Regions from separate parts of the Cytobacillus sp. Hz8 genome, predicted to be linked through region 3. Evidence: predicted binding sites of a transcription regulator. Region 3 holds the regulator's gene; each other region holds the start of a gene.

Region 1 (10,261 bases), on a different contig from region 3:
TCGATCAATTAGATGATCCTAATTATCAAAATCTTATTTTACCTGACGAGTTAGCAAAGAAATTAAAAGAAAAGAAAGATGTGACTGTCTATTTTTACAGTCCAACTTGTCCTCATTGTCAAAGAACTACTCCAGTTGTCGCACCTTTAACAAAAGAGATGGGGATTAATTTAGTTCAATACAATCTGCTAGAATTTGATCAAGGCTGGGATGACTATCACGTTGAGGAAACTCCAACTATTGTTCAATATAAAAATGGAAAAGAAACAGCAAGAATTATCGGTTACCACGAGAAAGCAGAATTTGAGAAGTGGTTTAATGAGCATAGTAAGTAAAAGAAACAAAAAAGGGTTGAACTCTAAAAACTATTTTTTAGAGTTCAACCCTGTTCTTTAGATTGATTTATTGGATACAATACTAATAGATAAAAACTAATTTTTTTCGTTTAAGTTGATTGAAGTGGAAGATCCGAAGACTTTTGAGGGAATACAGGGCAGGGGAGACTTCCCGTCACACCCACAGAAAGTGAAGCACATAGAACGGAAATCAGCAGACAATTTAATAGAACCAAACAAAAGGGGTATCCCTAAAGGTTATACTTTAGGGATACCCCTTTTGCTTCTTATATTAAAAGTTCATTATCTGCTTTTGTATAAATACTAAATGTACCATTTTTCACATGCCTTGAATCTAAGAATTGATGAAATTCAAAAGGAAATGATAATCCAAAATCATTAAGTATTTCAATATTTCGATAAAAAATCACTTCATACTTTTCTTTTTCATCACATGATAATAAAATGTATTTAATGGTTTCTAGGCTCGCAATGACCTGAAAAGCTTCCTTTAATGTTCCAAAATATTCAAAATGCCGAGTTGATGTTTGCAACACCTTTAAACGCTCAAATTCCTTAATATCTTCATCTGAAAAATAAAGGGGAAAAATACTTGTATAATATTCCTGAATAAGTTCTTTCACTTTATTCTCTTGATCTGGAGTAGATGCATAAACGACCTTCACTAACAAACCCACCCTTAAAAAGAATCCTTATATCATTTATATACCTTTTTATATAAAATAGAATAACATATATTACTAAAGAGAAACGGTGGTAAATATACCCACGACATAGACATATTTTTCTAATTAAATAGGTGGAATTCATTATAGACAAGTGAATGAAAAAAAAGGAGATTTAACCCGTGATTCATACAGAAAATAAAGGGGAATGGTTTGAACTAACTGTTCCAAAGAATTGGCAAGGGCATACGATTACAAAAGTTTTTAAAGAAATTTGGATGGCCCCCAAAAAGCAAATACACTATCTGAGAATGAACAAACAAGTCAGGCTTAATGGAGAATCGGCCAATTGGGAGCAAGAATTGAACGCTCACGACAAACTTCAAATACAACTTTTTATTGATATTCCAATGAATCTGGTGCCCTTTTATAAGGATTTGAATATAATATATGAAGATTCTCATCTTCTAGTTGTTAATAAACCTGCAAATATGAGTACCCATCCTAACTCCCCTGAGGAAACAGATTCACTTTCAAATGCAGTTGCCTATCATCTTTTAGCACAAGGAGAGGCTCGGAAAATAAAGCATATTCATAGGTTAGACAAAGATACAACAGGAGCAATTCTTTTTGCAAAACATGACCTTATGGGTTCAATGCTTGATGGCATGCTTGAAAAAAGAGAAATTAAACGAACGTACCTCGCATTAGTTCATGGACTATTGAAACAAAAGAAAGGAGAGATTCATCTTCCAATTGGTCGTGATCGTCATCATCCAACGAGAAGAAGAGTATCTCCAAGTGGGCAAGATGCCATTACTCATTTTGAAGTATTAAAAAAAGACATAAAGAAGAATACGACATTGATTAAATGTAGCCTTGATACCGGTAGGACACATCAAATTCGGGTTCATTTAAGTCATATTGGTCACCCATTGGTTGGGGACAATCTTTACGGGGGACAACCGATTTTCCTCCGACCAGCATTACACGCTGTAAAAATGGAATTTCTTCATCCTTTTACCATGGAAGAAATCGTTTGTCATGCCCCGTTTCTCGACGAACCACCTATTTTTCAAGAAATTGACCCTTATGATCTATAAGAAGAATCGATAGAAGAAAAAAAAGCAAACCAATCAGAAATGATGGGTTTGCTTTTTGATTTATATATAGCCTCTTTTGGATATGATTCGATCTATTATTCCCCTTTTGTTTCAATTGTCCAAAGGTATAAATTCCTTTGAACGATCTTCTTCTCCATCCTATTGTCCTAATAATATTATGGTGTGAACATGTCCGGGGCTAAAAATCTCGTTTCATATAATCAAAAAAATAAAGGCTCCTCCAAATCTAGACAGTTCCCTAATAATTTTTCCTTCATCCCTCCACTCCAAATATATGAATAAAAAAATGATAGGTCGCGACATTATCATAATTTTAATATAACTTCGATTATTATTATATAATTAAATTTAATACTATCTTTTACTAATTATAAATATTATGTGAACAATTTAACATTTTCCTAAAGAATGCGCTGTTTCCTCAAAGATTGTTGTTTTTTGAAAAAAACATTTTAATCTCTTATCGTAACATTTGATTCAGATTTAATTACTTTGGAGTTCATTCTAGCTATCCAAATAGCTCTTCATATAACGTCACCGAAAGAAAAGCTAACCTTTCTTCACAAAGGAGAGGCTAGCTTTTCTTATAGTTATTTTTATAGAGGTATTTCTGATTTGCTTACTTCAGGCACTTCCCCACTCATACTTTCCAAAAAGGCAACAAGTGCTGAAACCTCTTCATCGGTCAAATTTAGAGGCTGAATTAAGGAATCCTTGTTTGTGTCGTTTCCTCCTCCTTGATTATAATAGTTAACAACATCCTCCAACGTTGCCAAACTTCCATCATGCATATATGGTGCCGTATGAGCTACACCGCGCAAAGCAGGAGTTCTAATCTTCCCTTTATCTGCTTTATCATTCGTTACAGCAAAACGGCCGTCATCTCCAGTCATGCCTAAATTATGATAGCTATTATCAGACAAAGTTGCACCAGCATGACAGGAAATGCAATTTGCTTTGCCGGCAAATACTTTCATTCCTTCTTTCGCTTCATCAGAGATAGCATTATCATCACCTTTGAGATATTGGTCAAAAGCAGTATCCTTAATGACAATTGTTCTTTCAAATGAAGCTATGGCTTTAGCAATCGTATCCGCTGTAATCTTATCATCGAAAACATTTTTGAAATCACTTACATAAGCTGGTACACCATTTAATTCTTTAATTAGCTGGTCAAGATTTGAATTCATTTCATGCTCAGCCTGAATTGGTCCTAATGCTTGAGCTTCTAAACTATCAGCTCTACCATCCCAAAAATAGTCCTCGTAATATCCTGCATTGATAATGGTTGGACTGTTCCTTGGACCCTTAAATCCATTAAATCCAATGAACGTTTTTAAACCATCACCAAAAGCAGCTCCCGTTGCGTGACAGGATGCACAGCTTAATTTGTTATTTCCAGAAAGTCTTGGATCAAAAAACAGCTTATTCCCTAATTCAATCTTTTCATCTGTCAATGCATTATCATCTGGAATTGGCATATCTCCGAGCGGTGCAAATTTTGCCTTTGCTGCCTCCAAGTCTTTATCCGCTTTTTGATTATCTTGATTTGATGAGGTTTTATCTGAATTCCCACATGCACCAAGTAAAAATAGTCCTAAAATAACGGAAAATACTAGAATTAACTTTTTCAAAAGATCCCCCCCGTTTTGTTATTTCTGAACGTAGAAAGGCATTGTTGCAGTTAAATGAATTATTGTCGCGACATTTTCCTAATTCATCATAACTTTGATAATTATTATATAATTAAATTAAATATTATTTACAGATAATTACAACTATTTTGTGAACTTATTCATAAAATATCTTATTTAGTGTGGGAATATTCATAACGGGAATTCAATTCGTATAATTGTATAAAATACTTATTATCCTTAATTGGACTTTTTGTAAAGATTATGTAAAGTTTATGTAAAGTTTTCTTAAAACACTTTTCCTTTATAAGCATTTTCGTATACAATTTTCTTTGGTCTTTAAAGTCCTATCATTCTTTGGATAATTTATTGGGGGTAAAAAACATGGCTTTCAAGAAAAAGGATAAATTTTCTGGTCTATTGAGCAATATTGCGACCAATTTAAAAGAAGGGGCAAACTTCTTTGCTGACTATAAATTAAAAAATGTATCCGATCTTAAAACCTTTTCAGAAACAATGAAAGATTATGAACACAAAGGTGATTCTTTTGTTCATGAAATGATCAAAGAGTTAAATAATGCCTTTATCACTCCAATTGAACGTGAGGATATTTTACAGCTTACCATGAGTATGGACGATGTACTGGATGGTTTAGAGCACACTTCTGCATTATTTGAAATGTATAATATCACACAAGCAGATGAGTTTATGCTGAAATTTGTCGAAGCGATTCGCAACTGTACAAATGAAATTGAAACATCTGTTGAATTACTAAGCACAAAAAAACTGCAAAAAATTAGAGAAAATGCAATTAAAATTAAAGATTACGAATCAAAATGTGATGGCATTCAACGTCAATCCATTAAAAATCTATTTACTGTGGAAAAAGATCCGATTCGAATCATTCAGTATAAAGAAATATATGAAAGCTTGGAAGATATCGCGGATAGCTGCCAAGAAGTTGCAAACACCTTAGAATCAATTATCATGAAAAATGCATAAGGAGCCTAAGAAAAATGGATGCTTTATTAATTCTCACCTTGTTGATTGTGATAGGCGCCTTTGCATTTGATTTTATCAATGGGTTTCATGACACAGCTAATGCGATAGCAACTGCCGTATCGACCAAGGCTTTAAAACCAAGACATGCTATTATTTTGGCGGCAACAATGAACTTTCTCGGCGCTATGACGTTTACCGGTGTTGCTCAAACAATTACAAAAGATATTGTAGATCCTTTTACCTTACATAATGGATCTACCGTCATTTTAGCTGCACTTATTGCTGCTATACTATGGAACTTAATTACTTGGTATTTTGGCATACCATCCAGTTCTTCACATGCCATCATAGGTGCTATAGCCGGAGCAGCCATTGCTGCAGCTGGTTTTGGCGCATTAAACTACAAAGGATTTATCAAAATTATCGAAGCGCTAATCATTTCTCCCATTTTAGCTTTCGTTGCTGGATATATTGTCTATAGTATTTTTAAAATTATCTTTAAAAATCATAACCTATCCAAAACCAATCGAAATTTTCGTTTCTTCCAAATTGGAACAGCTGCTATTCAGGCATACACACATGGAACAAATGATGCCCAAAAGGCAATGGGTATTATCACAATGGCTTTAATTTCTAATAACTATATCCATACATCTGATATTCCTATATGGGTTCAAATTGGATGTGCGACTGCCATGGGATTTGGAACCTCAGTTGGTGGCTGGAAGATCATCAAAACCGTCGGTGGACAAATTATGAAAATTCGTCCAGTAAACGGGGTTGCAGCCGATTTAACTGGTGCCATGATTATATTTGGTGCTACCTTCATCCATTTACCAGTTAGTACAACCCATGTTATCTCATCTTCGATTTTAGGAGTTGGAGCTTCCCACCGCCTTAAAGGTGTCAAATGGGGTACTGCACAAAGAATGCTCATTACATGGGTTATAACACTTCCAATTTCTGCCTTTGTATCTGCGTTAATATATTTATTATTAAATTTATTATTTTAAATTTAAACTATTAGATAGTAAAAATAGGAAAGGTATCCAATTGGATACCTTTCCTATTTTTTTTAATATGCGGATAAAAAATGGAAAATTCCATTGTATTTTGGACATAAAATTGTTAAAATTACTATTCTAGAATAGGGAAAAATCGTTATTTCAATACTAACTTCTTTCTTGTTTCTCCTATAATTTACCAAATTATTTTATTTTGAATAATGGAATATATTTTAAAACATGCACTATTCTCTTTATTTCTAACATATCTACTATTTTTACTTTTCCTCAAACTATTGACCAACTATTTATTAGTAAATTAAAATTATTAACATATTCTAAAAAAATAAATTAGGGGGTTTACGATGGAAGCGACATTAAATGCTAAAGAGCAAGAAAAAGCCAGAAAAAAACATCCTCCTGGATTATATCTTCTTTTCTTTACAGAAATGTGGGAAAGATTTAGCTATTATGCCATGAGAGCAATTTTGGTATTATATTTAACTTCTTCCTTGATTGATGGCGGTTTAGCCATGAAGGAAGGCTTTGCCATGAGTCTATATGGATTCTTTACTGGTGCTGTTTACTTAACACCAATGGTGGGTGGATGGTTAACAGACCGGTACATTGGAAGAAGAAAAGCTATCACTATTGGTGGAGTTACGATGGCTCTTGGGAATATTGCATTATTTGCAAGTCAAACCCATTGGGCATTATACTTAGGTTTAGCACTTTTGATAATCGGAAATGGATTCTTTAAGCCAAATATTTCTACGATGGTCGGAGAGCTTTACGAAGAAAATGATCATCGCCGCGATGCAGCCTTCACCATTTTCTACATGGGTATTAACATCGGTGCCTTCTTCTCACCTCTTATTGTTGGACTATTCACTGAATTCCGCTATGGATTCCTAGTTGCTGCTTTAGGTATGATTATTGGACAATTACTCTTTAACTTATTAAGTAATCGTTATTTAGGTGATATTGGAATAGCTCCGGTTGGACAAGCAACGAAAGGAACTAATTCCACCGAATCAGCGAATCATCCGTTAACCAAAAAAGAAAAACAAAGAACAGCTGTTGTCATTATTATTACAGTTTTTGTTATTTTCTTTTGGGCAGGTTTCGAACAAGCAGGTAGCTCATTAACTCTATATACCGATCGTTTTGTTGATAGAAGCATTGGTAGCTGGACAGTACCTACTGCTTGGTTCCAATCTTTAAATCCATTATTTATTGTCATTCTAGCTCCAATACTTTCAGGATTATGGGTTAGACTAGCAAACAGCAAACGAGGAGACATTAAAGTACCAACTAAAATGGGACTAGGAATGATTTTTCTTGGTTTAGGTTACATGGTATTATTGATTGCTGTATTAAAAACGGGTAGTGATGAAGGCAATATTACCCTTAAAGCCAATATGATGGTCATTGTCATAACCTACTTATTGCACACATTCGGAGAACTAGTCTTATCTCCAATTGGTTTATCATTAGTTAGTAAAATTGCCCCTGTGAAGCTTGCATCTTTATTAATGGGTGTTTGGTTAGCAGGAAGTGGAATAGCTAATATTCTTGCAGGTCAATTAGCATCCGTCACTCAATCTCTAGGTTACTTTGAAGTATTTAGCCTAATTGGGATGATGGCAATTGTCTTAGGATTTATATTAGTCTTAATTTCCAGAAAATTAGTGAAGATGATGGAATAGAGAAAAGACTGACTCCAACGAGTCAGTCTTTTTCAGAATCTTATGGATTTCCATAAAAAAAAGAATAACTAGTGCTGCAATTCAGTCAGGTCAAAGTTACTCATGTTGATTCAAAAGTTATTATTAAAAATCCCCTATTTTCCCCCTTTCCACTCAATCCGTGCATTCTACCAATTTTCCCTTCATTCCAATTCCTCTTAGATAACCTATACTATTTTTTCCTAAATAAATAATAGCAGCGAACATAAATAGTCCACTGCTATTACAACAAGACCCGATAAAAAACCATCCCTTTAATATTATAGTTTTACTCTTTGCAGTCTTAACGCATTTAGTACAACAGACACAGAACTAAATGCCATTGCCGCACCTGCCAACCATGGGGCTAATAAACCGAAGGCAGCCACAGGGATTCCAATGGAATTATAGGCAAATGCCCAAAAAAGATTTTGTTTAATGTTGGTAATGGTTTTCTTACTCATATAAATGGCATCGGCTATACTATTTAAATCACCGCGAATTAAAGTAATATCTGCTGCCTCCATGGCTATATCGGTACCTGTTCCAATCGCCATCCCAATATCAGCTAATGCTAACGCCGGAGCATCATTGATGCCATCCCCAACCATTGCTACCTTTCTTCCTTGATTCTGCAGCTTTTTAACTTCCTCTGCCTTTCCTTCTGGTAAAACCTCAGCGATGACTGAATCAATACCGACTTTAGCTGCTATTGCCTGAGCTGTTTGGACATTATCTCCCGTTATCATGATAACCTCAAGCCCCATGTTTTTAAGTCGTTGCACTGCTTTCTTAGACGTATCCTTCACCGTATCAGCTACAGCAATGATTCCGGCATATAAACCATCAATCGCAACAAGCATCGCTGTTTTTCCTTCACTTTCTAGTGCAGACATCTCATTTAGTCCAACGCTTATGTCTATTCCCTTTTCTTTCATCAACCGCTTCGTGCCAACATAGATGAGCTTTTGATTGACTATTGCTTTAATACCGAAGCCCGTAATTGCTTCAAATTCCTCCGTTGCACTGAAATTGGCGCCTTTTTCCTTTATCCCTTCGACAATTGCCTGAGCCAACGGATGCTCCGATTGCTTTTCTGCAGATCCCACCAAACTAAGAAAATCTGTTTCATTTTGTCCTAGCGCAGGGATAATATCTGTTAATTTCGGTGCCCCATTGGTAACCGTTCCAGTTTTATCTAGAATGATCGTATTAATTCGATGCGTCAGTTCAAGATACTCTCCACCTTTAAAGAGAATTCCAAATTCTGCGGCACGGCCAGAGCCTGCCATAATGGAGGTTGGTGTAGCAAGTCCGAGTGCACAAGGACAAGCAATGACTAGAACGGCAATTAATTTTTCCAAGCTTTCCGCAAAATCCCCTGGTGTTACCCAAATGATCCAGATTAAAAAAACTAAAAGCGCAATTCCTACCACAATGGGTACGAAAATGCCGGAAATTTGATCAGCTAATCGTTGAATAGGCGCTTTTGAGCCTTGTGCATCCTCGACAACTTTTATTATCTGAGCTAAAGCTGTATCCTTTCCAACCTTTGTGGCCTTAATTTTCAAGAATCCATTCTTATTGATTGTTGCCCCAATCACAGAATCGCCAATCGTCTTATCAACTGGAATACTCTCACCAGTTAACATGGATTCATCAACTGCTGATCTTCCCTCAACAATCTTTCCATCAACCGGTACTTTTTCACCGGGTTTAATATGAACAATATCATCAACTTGTACCTGCTCAAGTGGAACTTCCATTTCTTTTCCTTCTCTTACTACAGTTGCTGTTTTGGCCTGTAATCCCATCAATTTTTTAATTGCATCAGAGGATCTTCCTTTTGCTTTTGCCTCAAATAGTTTCCCAAGAATGATTAAGGTTATTAAAACAGCACTCGTTTCAAAATATAAATCCACCATATGATGCATAGTTCCAATTGTTTGAATGGTTAAGTATAAGCTGTAAAAATAGGCAGCGGATGTCCCCAATGCCACTAAGACATCCATATTGGCACTTTTATTTTTCAATGCTTTATACGCTCCAACATAGAATTGCCTTCCTATCCAAAATTGTACAGGGGTGGCAAATGCAAACTGTACCCATGGATTCATTAATATATCTGGTAAATAAATAAAGGAAGTAAACTTAAAATGACTAACCATCGACCATAGTAATGGAAACGATAAAATCAATGAAAAAATAAACTTTCTTTTTTGATTCTGAATTTCCTTTTCCCGGTAATCAGCGATTTCTTGTTCTTTCCCAGCTTCTTTTCTACTTGCCTCATATCCGAGATTTTCTACCTTTTTAATCAACTGTTGAACATTTGTGCTCGATGGATCATATTCAACCGTTGCTTTCTCTAAAGCTAAATTCACATTTGCTTTAGATACTCCCTCAAGCTTTTTCAGTCCTTTTTCAATCCGCGTTGCACAAGCCGCACATGTCATGCCGATGATGTCTAATTCAACTTTTTCCGTGAATACATCATAACCAAGATCTCGTATTTTATTTTGAATCGCGGGAAGAGATGTCTTTTCAGGTTCATATGCTACGGTTGCTTTTTCTAATGCTAAATTCACATTTGCCTGAACAACTCCATCCATCCGCTTAAGACCTTTTTCAATTCTTGCTGCACAAGCCGCACAAGTCATACCTGTAATCTGTAGGCTTGCTTCCTTTGCTCCCTGGCTCATCTTTATCTCCCTTTCTATCGTGACTCCTAAGATGAAAGATTGAAATA
Region 2 (10,261 bases), on a different contig from region 3:
TCGGTAAAATCACTAAAGTAAAGGCCGCAATATAAGCAGGAGCAATCCTTCCACTTTGTGCCATCCCTCCTGCCCATACTCCGATGGAAATTAAAATAACACCCGAAAGGAGGCGCATTTGAAACTCACGTGACTGATTCCAATCATGCATCTTTCGTTCAATTTCTATGTTCTTTCTGCTCTCTCTATTAAATTGATGAAGGAAACTGGCGTACTGCCCGCTAATCATCCAATCCCTTATCCCAAAAACCGCATCAGTAAATGTTGAGTACAGATTGCTTCTAATTTTCTTTTGCTCCACTTGTCTTTTCTTTAATAAATAGAGGGAGAGAAGTGGATACATGATCAATATCAAACTTAAGCAAATCACCATCCATAAAGCAAACAAAAAATCAAAATAGGCAATGGATAGGATGGAAGCAACAAAGATACAGAAAGCAACCACTGATGGAAAAATCGTGCGGACATAAACATCCTGCAAATGTTCAATATCATCTGCTAAAGTCCCCAATAAGTCACCCGTTTTAAAGCGGGAACGTATAAATAAGGCTTGCGGTTCAAGCATTTGGTATAGTTGAACACGCATATTAGCCAATATTTTCAACGTTGAATTGTGTCCAATCAATCTCTCTAGATAACGTGTAACTGCCTGGGAGATTCCGAACGTCCGTACCAAAACGATTGGGACATATAGCATCAAAATATTAACTGGCATGAGGGAAGCACTTGAAATTAAATACCCGGAAGTAAAAGTTAACATTGCGCTTGCTGCGACGGTTAATATTCCTAAAAAAATGACTAATAGAATAGAACGATAATATTGCTTTATATAAGGTATTATATGGGTTTGAATAAGCTTCATTCTATCATTTCTCCTCTATTAGCTTGGAATAGATGATAGTAAGCATCCTTCTTAGCGAGGAGCTCCCCATGAGTTCCCATTTCAATAATTCTCCCTTCCTCGAGAAGGAATATGACATCCATTGCTTCCATCCAATGCAAGCGGTGGGTTGCAAAAAAGACAAGCTTATCCTCGAGCACTGGAAGAATCAACTTTTTCAATTCATATTCTGTTTCAATGTCCAAGTGTGCGGTTGGCTCATCAAATAGCATGATGGGACGATTCTGTAATAAAGATCGGGATAAGGCGATTCTTTGTTCTTCCCCACCGCTTAGTTCACGTCCCCCCTGACCAATTTTCTCATCCAACCCATTGGGAAGCTCCTGAATTAATTCTTTCAGCCCGACAATTTGCACCACTCTTTCAATTTCTTCCCTTGTTGAATCGGGAGCGTACCAGCTGATGTTCTCGGCAACACTTCCAGAAAAAATATATGGATGCTGGGGAATATAGGTGATTTGTTCTTGCCACTTTTCATTACATAAGCTTCGCTGCAGAGCCCCATCCATCATAATGGATCCACTTGAAGCTTCTAAAAATCCCGATAATATATCAATTAAAGTAGACTTACCTGAACCAGATGTACCGATAATCCCCACCTTCTGATACCCTTTTACTGAGAAGCTAATATCCCTTAGCATCATGATTTTCTCCGTTTCAGATTGCTTTGATAAATGTTCAATTTGAAGAACGCTCTCCTGATTCCATTTTGGCATTTCAAGCTCCTCTCTCGGAAGGATGAGATCTGCCTGATCTAAAATTTTAGAAATTCGCTTCCCTGCCTCCTTGCCATTCATTGTTGCATGATAGTCATTTCCAAGTGTCCTTACTGGAAGAAAATATTCAGGTGCAAGGATTAAAATGATTAATGCCGCCTCTAAGCCTGTTTTTCCATCCACTAGTCGTAAGCCTAACTCAACTGCTAAAACCGCTACGGAAAGACTAGAGAAGAAATCTAAGGAAAAGGTAGACAAAAATGCCATTTTTAATGTTTTCATAGTGGCGATACGATATTGATTGCTTACCACCTCAATCGCTTTTTGATGAGATTTGCTTTTACCTAAATATTTTAAAGTAACAAGCCCTCTTAAAGAATCAACAAAATGTCTAGAAAGTAAGAGAAAGCTTCCCATTTGTGCATTAATTTGTTTTTGGGCAGCACTACCTAATAATATGAGAAAAATAATCATGATTGGCATCGTGATGATTAATACAATTCCTGATAAAGTATCTGTCATAAAAATATAAGCCAACAAAATAATTGGAATATAGATCATAGTGAGAAAGCGAGGGATAAAAAGCTCTATATAGGTCCGATAACTAGGAATTCCTTCCATACATAAAGTGACAAGATTTCCTGAACCAAGAATCCCTATCCCTCTTGGTCCAATATGAATTATTTTTTCCATTAGCAAGGATTGTAATTGATCAGAGGTTTTCTCCGCAAAACGATAGGAGATTCTCTCTTTTCCCCATTGAAAAAGATACCTTAAAAAAAAGGCGCAAAGAAAACCAAAAAAGAAAGGAAGGACAGCGTTTGATGCTGCCCCGTGAAACATATCTGATATGGCCTTGGCCAAGAAAACAGCTTGAAAAATGATGGCAATCCCTTGCCCAACTGTCAAAATACTGATCAATAGGATTGTCCATTTGCTGCCCTTATATCGAAGAAGATGTTTATCCATTAGTACTCAAGATGCTCCTTATCTGTAACCCGTCTACGAAATACATAGTAACTCCATATCGTATAAGCTAAAACAATCGGAACCATAGTTAGGGCAACAATCGTCATTAATTTTAGAGAATAGTGACCAGATGCAGCATTATAAACCGTAAGATTATTGGTTATATCTGTTGAACTAATCAATACATTCGGGAATAATGCAATAAAGAACGATACTGTTACCATAATCATAATAATACCTGTGGTTGCAAAACTAAATCCTTCCTTACTATTCCGCAAAAATCGAAATAATAGAAGATATAGGAGGATCGCAACAATATATAAAGGAATAAGAATAGTTCCCCTATCTGTATAAGCATCCGTAAAGAAGGCAGTTAATCCGACAAACAAAACAATTACAACAGCGGTCGCGATATACATTTTCATCGCCATTTGTTTAGCTCTATCACGTAGTGAACCGTCTGTTTTTAATGAGATAAACATCAAGCCATGCATAAAGGCTAACATTACAAATGCAAGTCCCCCTACAACTGTGTAAATATTCACAACATCAAAGAAGCCAGCATGCATATTCATATCTGCATCAATCGGCAAGCCTTTAATTAAACTTGAGAACAATACTCCTAATAAGAATGGAGGTAATAGGCTGCCAAGAAAAATGGCCCAATCCCAAACCTTTGTCCATTTTTCCGCTTGAACCTTGCCTCTAAATTCAAAGGATACACCCCGAGCAATCAAACAGAGCAATAAGGCAACAAAAGGAATATAGTAACCGCTAAAAAGAGTCGCATACCAGTGTGGGAATGCCGCAAACATCGCTCCACCTGCCGTTAATAGCCACACTTCATTGGCATCCCAAAATGGTCCAATGGAATTAATCAGCACTCTTTTTTCGGATTCATTCTTAGCGAGAAATTTCGTACTCATGCCTACTCCAAAATCAAATCCTTCTAGTAAAACAAAGACCGCAAATAATACAGCCACTAAAACAAACCATAACTCACTTAATTGCATCTTTTATCCCCCCTACATGGAATGGATCAGATGTGGTTATTTCATCATTCGTCTTTTCATAAGGTCCATGTTTTATGACTCTTATAAACAAATAAACCATCGCAATTGCTAGTAATGTATAGATCAGTGAAAATGCAATAAGAGAAAATAACACAGAACCTGATGAAACATTTGGTGAAATACCATCCTTTGTAGTCATAAGGCCATATACTACCCATGGTTGACGTCCAAATTCAGACATAATCCAACCAAAAGTATTTGCAATATATGGGAAGAAGATGGCTGCAATCATCCATTTTAAATAAGCGGAATGGACCTCAATTTTTCCACGCCACTTCATGATTAAACCGATCAAGGTTAATAAAATCATTAACCCCCCTGCTACTACCATAATACGGAAGCTCCAGAATGTCGTTTTTACTGGTGGAATATAATCTCCTTTTCCATAATCCTTTACATACTGATCTTGAAGAGTATTCATTCCTTGAACCGCACCACTAAATTTTCCATAGGAGAGGTAGCTTAGCAAGCCTGGAATTTCAATCCGTGATGTGGTTTTCTTTTCATCCGTATTAATCTTCGCAACAACTGTCCATGGAGCAGGGTCGCCAGTATCATTCCACAATCCTTCAGCTGCTGCCATCTTCATTGGCTGCGCCTTAATTAAATAAGTAGCCTGTGAATGACCAGTAAAAGCAATACCTAAAGTGGAAATTAATCCAACAATTAAAGGTACCGTCATGGATAGTTTAAATAATTCCACATTTCTCTTCTTCAATAAATTCCAGGCACTGATACCTAAAATTAAAAATGAAGCTGTTGCAAGACTTGCAAAGATCGTATGTGGGAAGGCGACTAAAAGCTTTTGATTTGTAATCACTGCTAAGAAATCATTCATTTCTGCCCTTCCATTGTGAATGGCATATCCCACTGGGTTTTGCATAAATGAATTAGCAGCCAATATCCATAAGGCAGATATGGCGGTTCCCAGAGAAACGAGCCAAATACAAGCTAAGTGCAATTTCTTCGGTAGCTTATCCCAACCGAAAATCCACAATCCAATAAAAGTGGATTCAATAAAGAATGCAAGCAGTGCCTCAATTGCTAATGGAGCGCCAAACACATCTCCAACAAATCGGGAATAATCAGACCAGTTCATTCCAAATTGAAATTCTTGAATAATTCCTGTTACAACTCCAACCGCAAAATTAATAAGGAAAAATTTTCCCCAAAATTTTGTCATGTCCTTATAGATTTCTTTCTTCTTCACGACATACATTGTCTGCATAATCGCGATGAGAAAAGCTAAACCTATTGATAATGGAACAAAAATGAAGTGAAAAATCGTTGTCGAAGCAAACTGTATTCTAGCTAAAATCAGTTCGTTCATTATTAACCCCCCTTACTGTATTTATCATAATTATTATATAAAAATAATAAGAAGATACTGTGAAATCAAAAAGGATAATCCGTTACATTTTTCCTACATCTTTACAAATTGAAAAATGCTGCAATAATTCAAATGTGACTTTGTTCAATAAAAAGTTAAGCGTTATCATTTTCTCTGTCCTTTATAAATCGTAATATTTTCAACAGACCTTCCGAAAAAGCCTGTCAATACAGTATTTTTAAGGGATTTAAATTAAAGCGTTTTCATAAAAATATTCATACTTTGTTCAATATTTCACAATCTATTTCACATAAACCTGTGATATCTTTAAATCAAGAAAGGAACAAGGAGGGATGAACATGATCATCTGTGAATGGCAAACTTTCTCTACTGACTCTGAAACTTATACAAAAAAACTTTTTGAAGAAACTGTTGGTGATGAATTCGAAGCAATGTTGATAAAAGATGGCGAGGAAATTCCACGTTACATCTGGACAACAAATTTTGTTATCATCGTTCAAAAAAATTCAAAACTCTTTACCGATATTTCTTTTGAGAAACTTCCTAGAAATCCTTATTGTGAATAATTTTAAATGAAAGAAAGACACAAAATCAAGAACTACTAAGTTCTACCTTAGTTTGTATATATTTTTTTAAAAAATCATGTGAAATATTTCACATATTATAATCAATGGAGGGTTTAACATGGCTGTAACAGAAAAAACGTTAAACGAAAAAGAATCTGTAACAAAAATGATTGACAAACTTGTTGAAAAAGGTAGACAGGCCTTAAAAGAATTCCGTACTTTCGACCAAGAAGCAATTGATAAAATTGTTAAAGAAGCAGCTCTTGCTGGTCTTGATCAACATATGCAACTTGCTAAACTTGCTCATGAAGAAACAAAAAGAGGAGTTTATGAAGATAAAATTATCAAAAACATGTTCGCAACTGAATATATCTACCATAATATCAAATATGATAAGACAGTAGGAATTATCAGCGAAAATGAACATGAAGGAATGATTGAAATCGCTGAACCAGTTGGTGTTGTTGCTGGGGTTACTCCTGTAACAAACCCAACTTCAACTACAATGTTCAAATCATTAATTTCTCTTAAAACTAGAAACCCAATCATCTTTGCTTTCCATCCATCTGCACAAAAATCTAGTAGTGAAGCAGCAAGAATTTTAAGAGATGCAGCTATCAAAGCTGGGGCACCTGAAAATTGTATCCAATGGGTTGAAACTCCATCAATTGAAGCAACTAAAGCACTTATGGGTCATGACAACATCTCTATTATTCTAGCAACTGGTGGACCTGGAATGGTGAAATCAGCATACAGTTCTGGTAAGCCTGCCCTAGGTGTTGGAGCTGGTAACGTACCTTGCTACATTGAAAAAACAGCTAACATTAAGCGTTCTGTTAATGACTTAATCCTATCAAAAACATTTGATAACGGAATGATTTGTGCATCAGAACAAGCTGTGATCATCGATAAAGAAATTTATAATGAAGTAAAGAACGAATTAATCGCAAACAGCGTTTACTTCTTAAATGAAGAAGAAAAGAAAAAAGTTGAAAAACTAGTAATTAACGAAAAATCTTGTGCAGTAAACCCTGATATCGTTGGGATGCCTGCTTTTAACATCGCTAAATTAGCTGGTGTTTATGTACCTGAAGAAACAAAAATCCTAGTTGCTGAAATCAAGAGTGTTGGACCTCAAGAACCACTTTCAAGAGAAAAACTTAGCCCAGTCCTTGCTTGCTTAAAAGCGAACAGCACAGACGAAGGAATGAAGTTTGCTGAAGAAATGCTTGAATTTGGCGGACTTGGTCACTCAGCAGTTATCCACACAACAAATGAAGATGTAATCAAACGATACGGTCTTCGTATGAAAGCTGGAAGAATTATCGTTAATGCTCCATCTTCTCAAGGGGCTATCGGTGATATCTACAATGCTTACATGCCTTCATTAACTCTTGGTTGTGGAACTTACGGAGGAAACTCAGTTTCAACAAACGTTGGAGCAGTTAATTTAATTAACATTAAAAAGGTTGCGAAAAGGAATGTTAATATGCAATGGTTCAAACTTCCACCAAAAATTTACTTTGAAAAGAATGCTGTTCAATATTTAGCAAAAATGCCTAACATCACAAAAGCTGTTATCGTTACAGACCCTGGCATGGTTAAATTAGGATACGTTGACAAGATTCTTTACTACTTAAGAAAACGTCCAGATTATGTTCATTGCGAAATTTTCTCTGATGTTGAACCAGATCCATCAACAGAAACAGTTCGCCGTGGAGCAGAATTAATGCACCAATTCCAACCAGATGTCATCATTGCTTTAGGTGGAGGTTCTTCTATGGACGCTGCCAAAGGAATGTGGTTGTACTATGAACATCCAGACAGTGAGTTCTTTGGATTAAAACAAAAATTCTTAGATATCAGAAAACGCTTGGTGAAATATAGCCCACTAGGAAACAAAGCGAAATTTGTAGCAATCCCTACAACTTCTGGTACTGGTTCTGAAGTAACACCATTTACAGTTATCACTGATCAACATGCTAACTTGAAATATCCATTAGCAGATTATGAGTTAACTCCAGATGTTGCAATCATTGACCCACAATTTGTTATGACAATACCAAAAGGCATTACTGCTGACACTGGTATGGACGTATTAACACATGCGATTGAAGCCTATGTTTCTTGTATGGCAAATGACTTTACTGATGGTTTAGCAATGAAGGCAATCCAATTAGTATTTGAATACTTGCCAAAAGCTTACCATAACGGCAGCGACCCAGTAGCTCGTGAAAAAATGCATAACGCTTCAACTCTTGCTGGTATGGCATTTGCCAATGCATTCCTTGGAATTGGCCATAGCTTGGCACACAAACTTGGTGCTGAATTCCACATTGCTCACGGACGTGCAAATGCAATTCTATTACCACACGTTGTTCGTTACAATGCAACAAAACCTAAGAAATTTGTTGCATTCCCTAAATATGAACACTTTATTGCTGATGAAAAATATGCTGAAATTGCAAGAACTCTTGGATTAAAAGCAAGCACAACTGAAGAAGGCGTTAATAGCTTAATCAAAGCGATCGAAAAACTTGCAAAAGAACTTAACATTCCAATGAGTATCGAAGCAAACGGTGTATCAAAAGCTGATTTCGAGAAAAAAGTAGATTACTTAGCAGACAAAGCATTTGAAGACCAATGTACAACTGCTAACCCTAAATTACCTTTAGTAACTGAATTAGCTGAAATTTATCGTCAAGCATTCAAAGGAATCTAATTTAGTAATATGAGTAAAAGACCCAAAGGCAGAGGCTTTTGGGTCTTCTTTTGAAAATGCAAACAGCAACTTCATTGGATTCTATCATTCTCTTGTTTTTATAACCTCATCATTGACGTTTATGTTCCGTTAAATAATACAAAAAAACCTTGAACAAAAAGAAGTAATGTTCAAGGTTTTTACTTTTATTCATAAATTTATGGCTCTTTATTATAAATTCATCAAATAATACACTAAAATCCCTGAACCTGACCCAAGAACTGCTCCAGCAAGGACATCAGAAGGATAATGCAATCCCAGATACATTCTGGATACTCCAATGAGCACACCTAAAGGAATTAGCAGATAACCAAGACTTGGCATAAAGAGAATAAAGGGGATCATTACAGAAAAAGCAGCTGTCGTATGGCCGGAAGGAAATGAATGATCCTTTAAGGGATTGGAATGAAATTTCGTATCCTCTAAGATTAAATAAGGTCGTTTTCTTGGATATAGCTTTTTCAAAATTTGAACTGGTAAATGACTAACAGCCAACGATAATGCACTACATAAGGCAATGCTTTTCACAGGCTGCTTGCAAAAAATGAACAAAAGAAGCACGATTCCAATTGCAAAGGTCGCCCCTCCCATCCGGGTGAGGATCCGAAAAAATAGGTTCATATGCTTTTTATCAAAATGACGATTTACCTTTTTAAATATTTTTTGCTCGAATTGATAATAATTTTGCAACAATCTCATCACGATCTGCTCCTTATCATTTTGGCATCTTATCAGATCTGATTTTTTCATGATTGTCTACATAAATGGTGATATTTTCCTTGTTACAGATTAGCTTTATTCATTTAGTTATATACAATATTATACCACTTTAATAATGTTTCCTCTGTGGAAACCTCCACATAAAGTTTGAAATTAAATAATTTGTCAAATTTTTCTAACATTTCGATGAACAATACCTCTTCATCCGTTTACATCATGATATTCCTGCTATACTTATTTAGTGGTAATAATAAATCACATTGGGAGGATGATTCAAATGCCAGCACTTCATGATTTACTACCAAAAAGTTGGGGTAAAAGAGGTCAGGAACTAGAAGAATTCTTTGAAAAGCCATGGTTTTTCAACACAGCTTTCGATGTGGATGTTAAAGAAACCGAAAAATTGATTACTGTGCAAGCTGATTTACCTGGTTTCAAAAAAGAGGAAATCAATGTTGAGTTGGATGACTATTCCTTAAGAATTATTGCAACTCGTAATGTCGACTGGGAAGAAAAGAATGAAAAATATTTTATGCAAGAACGTCAATATGGCAAAGTAGAACGGACCATTCCTTTACCAATTGAAGTAGTACGCTCTACTACTAATGCTAAATATGAAGATGGTGTTTTAACAATCTCATTAGAAAAGAAACACCCTACCCTTCCTTCACGCCAATCTATTACGATTCAATAGCCTATGTGTTACTTCTATACAGCTTATAACCTCAAAAAATTAACAAGGGTATCAGAACGGAAGAGACAAAATCTTTTGCGTTTTGATACCTTTTATTATGGTTTGCTGAAGTCAAGTTTTTGTAGTCAATCCGAATACAGTATGTTATTATTTAGTTAATTAACTAAATATCAAACGGTGATAGGATGAATAACACTTTTAAAGCATTATCGGATCCCACACGCAGGAAAATTCTCGAATTATTAAAGGAAAAAGACTTAACGGCAGGCGAAATTTCTGACCATTTTAAAATGACCAAGCCAAGCATCTCTCAACATTTAAAGCTCTTGAAAAATGCAAATCTTGTCCAAGATGAAAAAAGGGGACAATTTGTTATTTATTCCCTCAATGCTACTGTCTTCCAAGAACTAATCAGCTGGGCTCTGAATTTTACAGATAATAAAAATGAGGAAAACAAGAAGGGAGATTTTTAATGAAGAAGCATATTTTTCCATTAGTTATGATTTTCTT
Region 3 (10,261 bases):
CCAAAAGAGGCTGATTTTTCATCCCCTAAAGGCCGGTCCATGACTTCCATGCGATCAAGCATTTTTCGTCTGCTTTGAGCTCTCTTAGTTGTCGAGGCGCGAGCAAGATTTCGTTGTATAAATTCCTGAAGTTTTGTAATCTCGTCCTGCTGTTTTTCATAAAGCTTCATGTCTCTTTCGAAATTCTCCGCTTTTTGATCCAAATAAGCGCTATAATTTCCTTTAAACTTACTAATATGTTTTCGCGAAATCTCATATACTTGGTTCACTACTTTATCTAGGAAGTAGCGATCATGTGAAACAATTAATATTGCACCATCATAGCTTTGCAGATACTGTTCAAGCCAAGACAGGGTTTCAATATCTAAATGGTTGGTAGGCTCGTCCAAGATTAAGATATCGGGTTTTGTAAGGAGAAGCTTCCCAAGAGCTAAACGTGTCTTCTGTCCGCCGCTAAGACTGGCAATTTTGGTGGAATAATCAAAGGTTTGGAAATTCAACCCATGTAAGATAGAGCGGATATCGGCCTCATACTGATAACCTCCCATTTCTTTAAATTTCACTTGGAGTGTATCATATTCTTTTATGATTCGTTCATATTCTGTATTGTTATCATAAATAGCGGGATTTGCCATTTTTTCCTCTAATCTTCGAAGATCTTGTTCTAAATCTCTTACCTGTTGAAAAACAGTCAGCATCTCATCCCAAATTGATAATTCTGATTCTAGCCCAGTATTTTGTGCTAAATAGCCAATGGAAACGTCCTTTGGCTTTATCACTTCGCCAGCATCATAGGACATTTTTCCAGCAATCATTTTTAATAATGTTGATTTACCCGCGCCGTTTCGGCCTACTAAGGCAATGCGGTCGCGCGTTTGGACTTCAAGCTTTATATTCGATAAAATAAGGTCAGCTCCGTAATATTTAGTTAACCCATTAACTTGTAATAAAATCATCTCTTTCACCCCTGCATCTAGAGATAGTGTAACGTATTCGTCAATGTTCATCAATATTTGTGAATAAATGTACAATGTTAATACACAGTAGGGAAAAAATAGTGTATCATTCTAAGTGAGGTGTTGATATTTTGAAATTTACCCATTTTAATGAAGAAGGCAGAGCCAAAATGGTGGATGTAGGGGATAAGCCCGAAACAATTCGTATTGCCAAAGCGCAGTCAAGTATTATAGTCAATCAAGAAATCTATAATGGGATTACGAATAATCAAATCAAGAAAGGTGATGTTCTCGCAGTTGCTCAAGTAGCAGGGATAATGGCCTGCAAAAAAACATGGGAAATCATCCCAATGTGTCATCCAATACCATTAACAGGTGTCGATATTGCTTTTCACTGGGAAGAGGAAGCTGAAGAAAATTATAGGCTTGTTATGATTGCCACAGTGAAAACGAAGGGAAATACAGGTGTAGAAATGGAAGCGTTAACAGCCGCATCTGTGTGTGCCTTAACCGTATATGACATGTGCAAAGCCTTAGATAAAGGGATGATAATTGGAGAGACTTATTTACTTGAGAAATCTGGTGGAAAGAGTGGCGACTACAAAAGAAAAGAGAAAATTTAAATGATTGGGGGGAAAAGAAGTGAGTAATGGTACGATGAAAATCCCACAAGCGACTGCGAAAAGATTGCCGTTATATTATCGGTTTCTAAAAAACCTACACTCATCTGGCAAGCAAAGAGTCTCTTCTTCAGAACTCAGCGAAGCGGTGAAGGTGGATTCTGCGACGATTCGCCGGGATTTTTCCTATTTTGGTGCATTAGGGAAAAAAGGTTATGGCTACAACGTCAATTATCTTCTATCCTTTTTTCGTAAAACCTTGGATCAGGATGAATTAACAAAGGTTGCCTTAATTGGGGTGGGTAATTTAGGTACGGCGTTTTTAAATTACAATTTTTTGAAAAATAACAATACGAAAATTGAAGTAGCCTTTGATGTTGATTCGTCCAAGGTTGGAACGAAAATTGGGGATATCCCTGTCTATCATATGGATGATTTAGAGAAGGTTTTGGTAGACGAAGACATTCAAGTTGTCATCTTAACGATTCCAGCACCTGTTGCACAATCGATCACGGATCGTTTGGCAAAAGTGAATGTAAAGGGAATTCTTAACTTTACTCCTGCCAGGTTAACAGTACCTTCTTCCATTCGTATTCATCATATCGATTTAGCAGTAGAACTGCAATCATTAGTCTATTTTTTGAAACATTACCCAAATGGGAAACAAGACTAAAGAAAAGCGGCTTATTTTTAATGAATCGTCTTCATAAAATAAGCCGCTTTTTATTATTTTCGATTTTGAATTTTTTTAATTTTAAAGTGAAAGGAGATCATTCTAATGCCTGATCCTAAATCAAAGGTGGCTAATATTACGAGCAGGTAAGTGAAAAACCGCCACTGTCCATCTTCTTGGATATTTTGAATAGCAAAAAAGATGAATAATATCCCCAAGAATATATATAAGATCCCGGAATAAAGGGGTGATTGCCTCATTTAAAGTCCTCCGATAAAACCTTGAATTTTTTCCGCATCATGTATCATTCTTTCGAGGTCATTCTTATAAATGGATTGAACTAAAACCACAAATGTATTCATCGCCACATGAGCAAACATCGGTACAAGAATGCGATTTGTTTTGACATAAAGAAATGCAAAGGTAAAACCCATTGCTGAATATAAAAGGATGTGCTCAGGCTCTCCATGTGCTAAAGCAAAAATAATGGAACTAATTAGTGCCGATATCAGGAAATTAAATCGTTTATGTAGGGAACCGAAAATGATTTTTCGAAAAACAATTTCCTCCAACATCGGTCCAATGATGGAAGTGACAAGAATAACAATCGGGTAAGTATTGATTAAATGGATGATTTGCTGCGTATTTTCTGAACCCATTTCGATGCCGAGGAGGCTTTCAATTCTTGCTGCAATTCCTTGAGCGAAAAGGGCTAAAAATACACCTCCAACTGCCCATAAAATCGAGTTGCTTACAGGTGCCAAAGGTTTGTTTCTATTATAGTGTAGCATTTCCTTTCTTAATAAGAATAAAACAATCACTAAAGTAACGGCGAAGCTGATAACAAGCCAAATGGATACTGAATATATTTGCAATTTTCTCTGACTGATTCCTAAAGCCTCTCCCATTAATGAAATGAATGGAACGCCGATAAAGCTTGAAAACTGCATGATTATGTAGGCGATGATGATAAGCCAGTATTCTTTTTTCAAAATGATTTGTCTCCTTTTTCGTTTCTCCTATAATAATAAGCTGATCATTGGGTACCCAGTTGTTAGTAAAATATGAGCAGCATCGAATTTCACTTTATTCTCATTCTACTAATAAATTGCCCTTTGTTTCAAATGGAAGACATTTTAAACTATATTTCAGAATGATTAAATTTCTGTTTGCTTTTTCCAAAATGCTGGATAAATAAGCAAATGCAGTACATACTTGTAAGTGTTTAAGATCATAAGTAAATTTGAAAAAAATATGGCTTTTTACTTGCAAATTTTTTTCAGATTCTTTAATATAATAAATGTGTTAGCACTCAATCGAAGAGAGTGCTAATAATAAAATTTACATATTATTTGAGGAGGTTGTTTCACTTGTTAAAGCCACTAGGTGATCGTATTGTCATTGAGCTTGTTGAAACAGAAGAAAAAACTGCAAGCGGTATTGTTTTACCAGATACAGCGAAGGAGAAGCCTCAAGAAGGTATCGTCGTTGCTGTTGGATCTGGAAGAGTTCTAGAAAACGGTGAACGTGTTGCACTTGAAGTTTCTGTTGATGACAGAATTATCTTCTCAAAATACTCTGGAACAGAAGTGAAATACGACGGTAAAGAATATTTAATTCTACGCGAAAATGACATCCTTGCTATAATCGGCTAATTATACGAACGTTCAACAGATATAAATCAAATTTATAGGAGGTTTTTTAATAATGGCTAAAGAAATTAAATTTAGTGAAGAAGCTCGCCGTTCTATGCTTCGTGGTGTAGACGCGCTTGCTGATGCGGTTAAAGTTACTCTTGGACCTAAAGGACGCAATGTGGTTCTTGAGAAAAAATTTGGTTCTCCATTAATTACAAATGATGGTGTTACCATTGCAAAAGAAATCGAATTAGAAGATGCATTTGAAAACATGGGTGCAAAGCTTGTTGCTGAAGTTGCAAGCAAAACAAACGATGTAGCTGGAGATGGTACAACGACTGCTACCGTTCTTGCACAAGCGATGATTCGTGAGGGTCTTAAAAACGTTACTGCTGGTGCTAACCCAATGGGTATCCGTAAAGGTATTGAAAAAGCAGTGGTAACCGCTGTTGAAGAATTAAAGGCAATCTCTAAACCAATCGAAGGCAAAGCTTCTATCGCTCAAGTTGCAGCCATTTCTGCTGCTGATGAAGAAGTAGGCCAACTTATTGCTGAAGCAATGGAGCGCGTTGGTAACGATGGTGTTATCACAATTGAAGAATCAAAAGGATTCACAACTGAACTTGATGTAGTAGAAGGTATGCAATTTGATCGTGGATACACTTCAGCTTACATGGTAACTGATACAAACAAAATGGAAGCTGTTCTTGAAAATCCATACATCTTAATTACTGATAAGAAAATCTCCAATATCCAAGAAGTACTTCCTGTTCTTGAACAAGTTGTACAACAAGGTAAGCCATTATTACTTGTTGCCGAAGATGTTGAAGGGGAGGCTCTTTCCACTTTAGTATTAAACAAACTTCGCGGAACATTCAATGCAGTAGCTGTTAAAGCTCCTGGATTCGGGGATCGCCGTAAAGCTATGCTTGAAGATATCGCTATCTTAACTGGCGGGGAAGTCATCACTGAAGAACTAGGACGTGAACTTAAGTCTGCAACGATTTCTTCATTAGGACGCGCTGCTAAAGTTGTTGTGACAAAAGAAAATACAACAATCGTAGAAGGTGCTGGTGAATCAGAGGCTATCCAAGGCCGTGTAAACCAAATCCGCATTCAATTAGATGAAACGACTTCTGAATTTGATCGTGAAAAATTACAAGAACGTCTTGCTAAATTAGCTGGCGGTGTTGCGGTTATCAAAGTAGGTGCTGCAACTGAAACAGAATTAAAAGAACGCAAACTTCGTATCGAAGACGCATTGAACTCAACTCGTGCGGCTGTTGAAGAAGGGATCGTATCCGGTGGTGGAGTTGCACTTCTAAACGTATACGGTAAAGTTGCTTCTCTTGTAGCTGAAGGTGACGAAGCTACTGGTATTAACATCGTATTACGTGCGATTGAAGAACCTGTTCGCACTATCGCTCACAATGCTGGTCTTGAAGGATCCGTTATTGTTGACCGCTTAAAACGTGAAGCTGTCGGCACAGGATTTAATGCTGCTACTGGCGAATGGGTAAACATGATCGAAGCTGGTATCGTTGACCCAACTAAAGTAACTCGTTCAGCTCTTCAAAACGCTGCATCTGTAGCTGCTATGTTCTTAACAACTGAAGCTGTTGTTGCTGATAAACCAGAACCTGCTGCACCTGCAATGCCTGATATGGGCGGTATGGGTGGAATGGGCGGAATGATGTAATAACGCCCTTAAAGCCTTGATATGAATGGGCTTTTGAGTAGGATGAGAGTGAATTTCTAATATTTTGTTAACATAGAGGTATCTAACGGAGGCTTCTCATAAGTTAAGCAAACTTATGAGAAGCCTCTTTTTTATCTGTTAAAGTAAAGTTGGAGTAATAAGAAAGTTTCTTTTAGAGTAGTTAGCCCAGTTTCATGTGTTTAACTTAAGTACATGCATGCTACAATAGAAAAAAATATATATGAAATGAAAGAGATGACTAGTAAGGAGTTGCCGTGGCTTCCGAAGTTGTTAGTGGTGAACTCTGTGCTGTTGTTCTTCTTATGAATAATACGAGGGAATGGTATTTAAAGGGATATACATCAGAAGAGTTATTTGCACAGGAGAATAAGGCATTACTGGTTATGCCCAATAAAAAAGGAGAGATCATTAGTCTCCAAACCCGTCAAAAGATTGGCAGAAACGATCTTTGCCCATGTGGAAGCGGGGAGAAATTTAAGAAATGTTGTGGGAAATGAAAAGAGAAAAAGCAATCTTACCATAGTGCACATAGTGTTGAACAAACTAAGTATATAACCGATATAAACAATATTTTAAAAATCACTGGTAAAAAGAGTGAATGCCATTTACTGAATATAATAATGATAAGGATTTTGCACTATACCTAATATTGTGAATACTTGATCAATCTATTATAATTTTAAAGGTAATGCTCCAACTTGTCCCAAGTATTTTTTGCTTAAAGTGAAAAATCGCGTATAATAATAATTATTTAAAAAAAGAAATGGAGTACATCAAATGGTCCAATCAATCAATACAAAAGTCGATTTAGTTATTGATGCAACCTCACACATGGGGCTTCCTGAATATGGTAGAATCATGATCGGAGATAAAGGATTTGAATTCTACAATGATCGTGATGCTCGTAAGTTTATTCAAATTCCTTGGGATGAAGTTGATCACGTGATCGCTTCTATCATGTTCAAGGGAAAATGGATCCCACGCTATACTATTCAAACTAAACGTAATGGGATGTATACATTTTCTTCAAAAGAGCCAAAAAAAGTTTTGCGAGCAATTCGTGAATACGTTGATCCGAATCATATGGTCCAATCATTAAGTTTCTTTGATGTTATCAAACGCAGCTTGAAGAGAAAATCTAAAAAATAATTGTTTTACATAAAAGACAGGTTGGAACTTGTCTTTTTTTTTGATGGATCCCAAATTGTTAACTGATAAACTGTGGTGAGAAGATGGCGGCACCAGAAAAAATTCCCTCTTGAAAGAAGAACATTCGGTGTGCTATAATCACTTAAGGAAGCTCATTAAAGTGATGCAGATAAGAAGAATATATTTGATGCAGAAGCTGTTTATTTAACACTATATTTATAGCGTTTGCAAACTAAAATTAAATTTGATAGCCATTATTTTTTACGTGTTACTGATTCGATCAGGCATGAGTGAAAAGTATTGATTGAAATGAAGAAAAATGGGAATTCTATTCCTATATCTTCATTTAATCGACTTTTTGCTCATGCTTTTTTTGTTGTTTTTGTCGAAACTGTAATCGCTTAAATGAGCCGAAAAAAATACAGCTGAAATAAGTTGGTGGATTTTCTCATTTTTTATTTAGCTGTAACAATAATGTATAGGAGGTAAAAAGATGGTAGGAATTATCATTGCTAGTCACGGTGAATTTGCCAGCGGTATCTTGCAATCTGGAGCGATGATCTTTGGAGAGCAAGAAAATGTAAAAGCTGTTACATTGATGCCAAGCGAAGGACCTGAAAATGTAAAGGCAAAAATGAAAGAAGCAATTGCCTCTTTCGAAGACCAAGACGAAGTACTATTCTTAGTAGATCTTTGGGGTGGAACTCCATTCAATCAAGCTAACAGCTTAGTTGAAGAACACAAAGATAAATGGGCAATCGTTGCTGGTATGAACTTACCAATGTTGATTGAAGCTTTTGCATCCCGCTTCTCAATGAACACAGCTCATGAAATTGCTGCGCATATTTTGAGCACAGCAAAAGAAGGGGTTAAAGTAAAACCTGAAGAATTGGAACCAGTTGTAACCGCTGCTGCAGCTGCTGCTAAACCATTAAATGCAGGTGCCCCTGGTAAGTTTGAATACGTATTAGCACGTATCGACTCTCGTTTGCTTCATGGACAAGTAGCGACCGCTTGGACAAAAACTACACAGCCAACACGCATTATTGTTGTATCTGATGCAGTAGCTAAGGATGATCTCCGTAAGAAATTGATCCAACAAGCTGCTCCTCCAGGAGTAAAGGCACACGTTGTTCCTGTCAATAAAATGATTGAGCTTGCCAAGGATGATCAACACTTCGGCGGCCAACGCGCATTACTTCTTTTTGAAAACCCACAAGACGCTCTTAGGGCAGTTGAAGGTGGCGTTCCATTGAAGACAATCAACGTTGGTTCTATGGCACACTCACCTGGTAAAGTTCAACCGAATAAAGTGTTGGCCTTTAACCAAGATGATATCGATACTTTCAATAAGTTGAAAAAACTTGGTTTGAACTTCGATGTACGTAAAGTACCGAACGATTCAAAAGGCGATATGAACGAAATTATTAGGAAAGCTCAAGATGAGCTAAACAAACAAAAATAACCCTGGTTATCAGGAGAAAAGGGAGGATTAATCATGGATTTGAATGTTATTCAAATTATATTAGTCTTTATCGTAGCATTTTTAGCTGGGATGGAAGGGATTTTGGATGAATTCCACTTCCACCAACCAATTATTGCTTGTACGTTAATTGGCTTAGTTACAGGAACATTAGTACCGTGTCTTATCTTAGGTGGTACCCTACAAATGATCGCTTTAGGTTGGGCGAACATTGGGGCTGCCGTAGCACCGGATGCTGCGTTAGCATCAGTTGCATCTGCAATTATTTTAGTTTTAAGTGGACAAGGTCAATCTGGTGTCTCATCTGCAATCGCGATCGCTGTACCGCTTGCAGTTGCAGGTTTATTATTGACAATCATCTGTCGTACAATTGCAACAGCATTCGTACACTTTATGGATGCTGCAGCAGTTGAAGGAAATATTAGAAAAGTTGAAGCATGGCACATCGCTGCTATCTGTATGCAAGGTTTACGTATTGCAATCCCAGCTGTATTAATTGTAGCTGTTGGTGCAGGTCCGGTTAGAGGCTTGCTTGAAGCTATGCCACTTTGGTTGACAGACGGTTTAGCAATCGGTGGGGGAATGGTTGTAGCCGTTGGTTATGCAATGGTTATTAACATGATGGCTACAAAAGAAGTATGGCCATTCTTCGCGATTGGTTTCGTATTAGCAACTGTTTCACAAATCACACTTATCGGTCTTGGAGCTATCGGTGTCGCTCTTGCACTTATCTACTTAGCACTTTCTAAATCAGGCGGTTCAGGTAATGGTGGAAACGGTAATACTGGAGATCCTCTAGGCACCATTATTGATAATTACTAAGAAGGAGGGACATAAAAATGGAACAAGGATTGAAATTATCAAGAAAAGATCGTATTTCTGTTTGGTGGCGTTCAACTTTCATTCAAGGTTCATGGAACTATGAACGTATGCAAAATGGTGGTTGGGCATATACAATGATTCCCGCTATCAAAAGATTATATAAAACGAAAGAAGATCGTTCTGCTGCACTAAAACGTCACTTAGAGTTCTTTAATACTCACCCATATGTAGCTTCACCTATTATTGGTGTAACTTTAGCACTTGAAGAAGAACGCGCAAATGGTGCGCCAGTTGACGATGTAGCCATTCAAGGGGTTAAAGTTGGGATGATGGGGCCATTGGCAGGTATCGGGGATCCAGTTTTCTGGTTCACGGTTAAGCCAATCCTTGGTGCATTAGCGGCTTCTCTTGCTATGACTGGTAACATACTTGGACCAATTCTTTACTTCGTTCTATGGAATCTTATTCGTATGGGATTCATGTGGTATACGCAAGAATTTGGTTACAAAGCTGGTTCTAGAATTACGGAGGACTTATCTGGCGGATTACTTCAAAGCATTACTAAAGGTGCATCAATCCTGGGGATGTTCATCCTCGGTTCATTAGTTAACCGTTGGGTTTCTGTAAAATTCTCGCCAATTGTATCTGAAGTTAAACTTGACAAAGGTGCTTATATTGATTGGGATAAATTACCTTCTGGAGTACAAGGGATTAAAACTGCGCTGGAACAGCAAGCCGGTGGTCTTTCATTGAGCAATGTTAAAGTAACTACTTTACAAGGCAACTTGGATAGCTTAATTCCTGGTTTAGCTGGATTGCTATTAACACTTCTTTGCATGTGGTTGCTTAAGAAGAAAGTTTCTCCAATTGTGATGATTCTTGGATTGTTCGTAGTTGGTATCGTATTCCACTTAATACATTTAATGTAATAAATAAAGACTCTTACCTAGGTTTGAATGCAAGCCTGTATTCAAACAGTGCATACAAATAGAGAAGCACCTCCTGGAATGATAAACTGATCATTTAAGGAGGTGTTTTATATATATATGCTAAAACTTAATCAGTTCGTATTATAAGGTAATTTATCCGGTGACCTTATAATATGAAGTGGCAGGTTAATGGGGGTAGGAATCTTTTTCTTCTATTATAAAAGTAATTTTAAAGCCTGTATGGGGAAGTATATGAAATATGAAAGATAACC

Evidence for each region. The regulator Rex, encoded in region 3, represses fermentation and respiration genes when NADH is low (regulators of the CRP and FNR family bind a similar motif). The targets are predictions, from matches to a motif close to TTGTGAAATATTTCACAA.
Region 1: the regulator Rex is predicted to act here: its motif matches at 3,929-3,946, upstream of ACE38V_RS21325 (cytochrome-c peroxidase).
Region 2: the regulator Rex is predicted to act here: its motif matches at 5,653-5,670, upstream of adhE (bifunctional acetaldehyde-CoA/alcohol dehydrogenase).

Annotation. Positions count from the first base shown of each region.
Region 1 covers NZ_JBHKFI010000026.1:22,559-32,819, forward strand. The annotation lists gene ACE38V_RS21310 (thioredoxin family protein) at 1-335, shown strand, start outside; gene ACE38V_RS21315 (YhcU family protein) at 623-1,021, opposite strand; gene ACE38V_RS21320 (RluA family pseudouridine synthase) at 1,204-2,124, shown strand; gene ACE38V_RS21325 (cytochrome-c peroxidase) at 2,742-3,779, opposite strand; gene ACE38V_RS21330 (DUF47 domain-containing protein) at 4,164-4,781, shown strand; gene ACE38V_RS21335 (inorganic phosphate transporter) at 4,796-5,794, shown strand; gene ACE38V_RS21340 (peptide MFS transporter) at 6,151-7,494, shown strand; gene ACE38V_RS21345 (heavy metal translocating P-type ATPase) at 7,794-10,214, opposite strand.
Region 2 covers NZ_JBHKFI010000014.1:81,048-91,308, reverse strand. The annotation lists gene cydC (thiol reductant ABC exporter subunit CydC) at 1-862, opposite strand, end outside; gene cydD (thiol reductant ABC exporter subunit CydD) at 859-2,586, opposite strand; gene cydB (cytochrome d ubiquinol oxidase subunit II) at 2,586-3,599, opposite strand; gene ACE38V_RS16320 (cytochrome ubiquinol oxidase subunit I) at 3,586-4,989, opposite strand; gene ACE38V_RS16315 (hypothetical protein) at 5,349-5,576, shown strand; gene adhE (bifunctional acetaldehyde-CoA/alcohol dehydrogenase) at 5,695-8,298, shown strand; gene ACE38V_RS16305 (phosphatase PAP2 family protein) at 8,509-9,036, opposite strand; gene ACE38V_RS16300 (Hsp20/alpha crystallin family protein) at 9,335-9,751, shown strand; gene ACE38V_RS16295 (autorepressor SdpR family transcription factor) at 9,937-10,224, shown strand; gene ACE38V_RS16290 (SdpI family protein) at 10,224-10,261, shown strand, end outside.
Region 3 covers NZ_JBHKFI010000015.1:99,538-109,798, reverse strand. The annotation lists gene ACE38V_RS16955 (ABC transporter ATP-binding protein) at 1-956, opposite strand, end outside; gene moaC (cyclic pyranopterin monophosphate synthase MoaC) at 1,085-1,579, shown strand; gene ACE38V_RS16945 (redox-sensing transcriptional repressor Rex) at 1,599-2,249, shown strand; gene ACE38V_RS16940 (YdiK family protein) at 2,303-2,509, opposite strand; gene ACE38V_RS16935 (CPBP family intramembrane glutamic endopeptidase) at 2,510-3,241, opposite strand; gene groES (co-chaperone GroES) at 3,620-3,904, shown strand; gene groL (chaperonin GroEL) at 3,957-5,585, shown strand; gene ACE38V_RS16920 (SEC-C metal-binding domain-containing protein) at 5,861-6,103, shown strand; gene ACE38V_RS16915 (DUF956 family protein) at 6,384-6,755, shown strand; gene ACE38V_RS16910 (mannose/fructose/sorbose PTS transporter subunit IIA) at 7,249-8,220, shown strand; gene ACE38V_RS16905 (PTS mannose/fructose/sorbose transporter subunit IIC) at 8,260-9,060, shown strand; gene ACE38V_RS16900 (PTS system mannose/fructose/sorbose family transporter subunit IID) at 9,078-9,989, shown strand.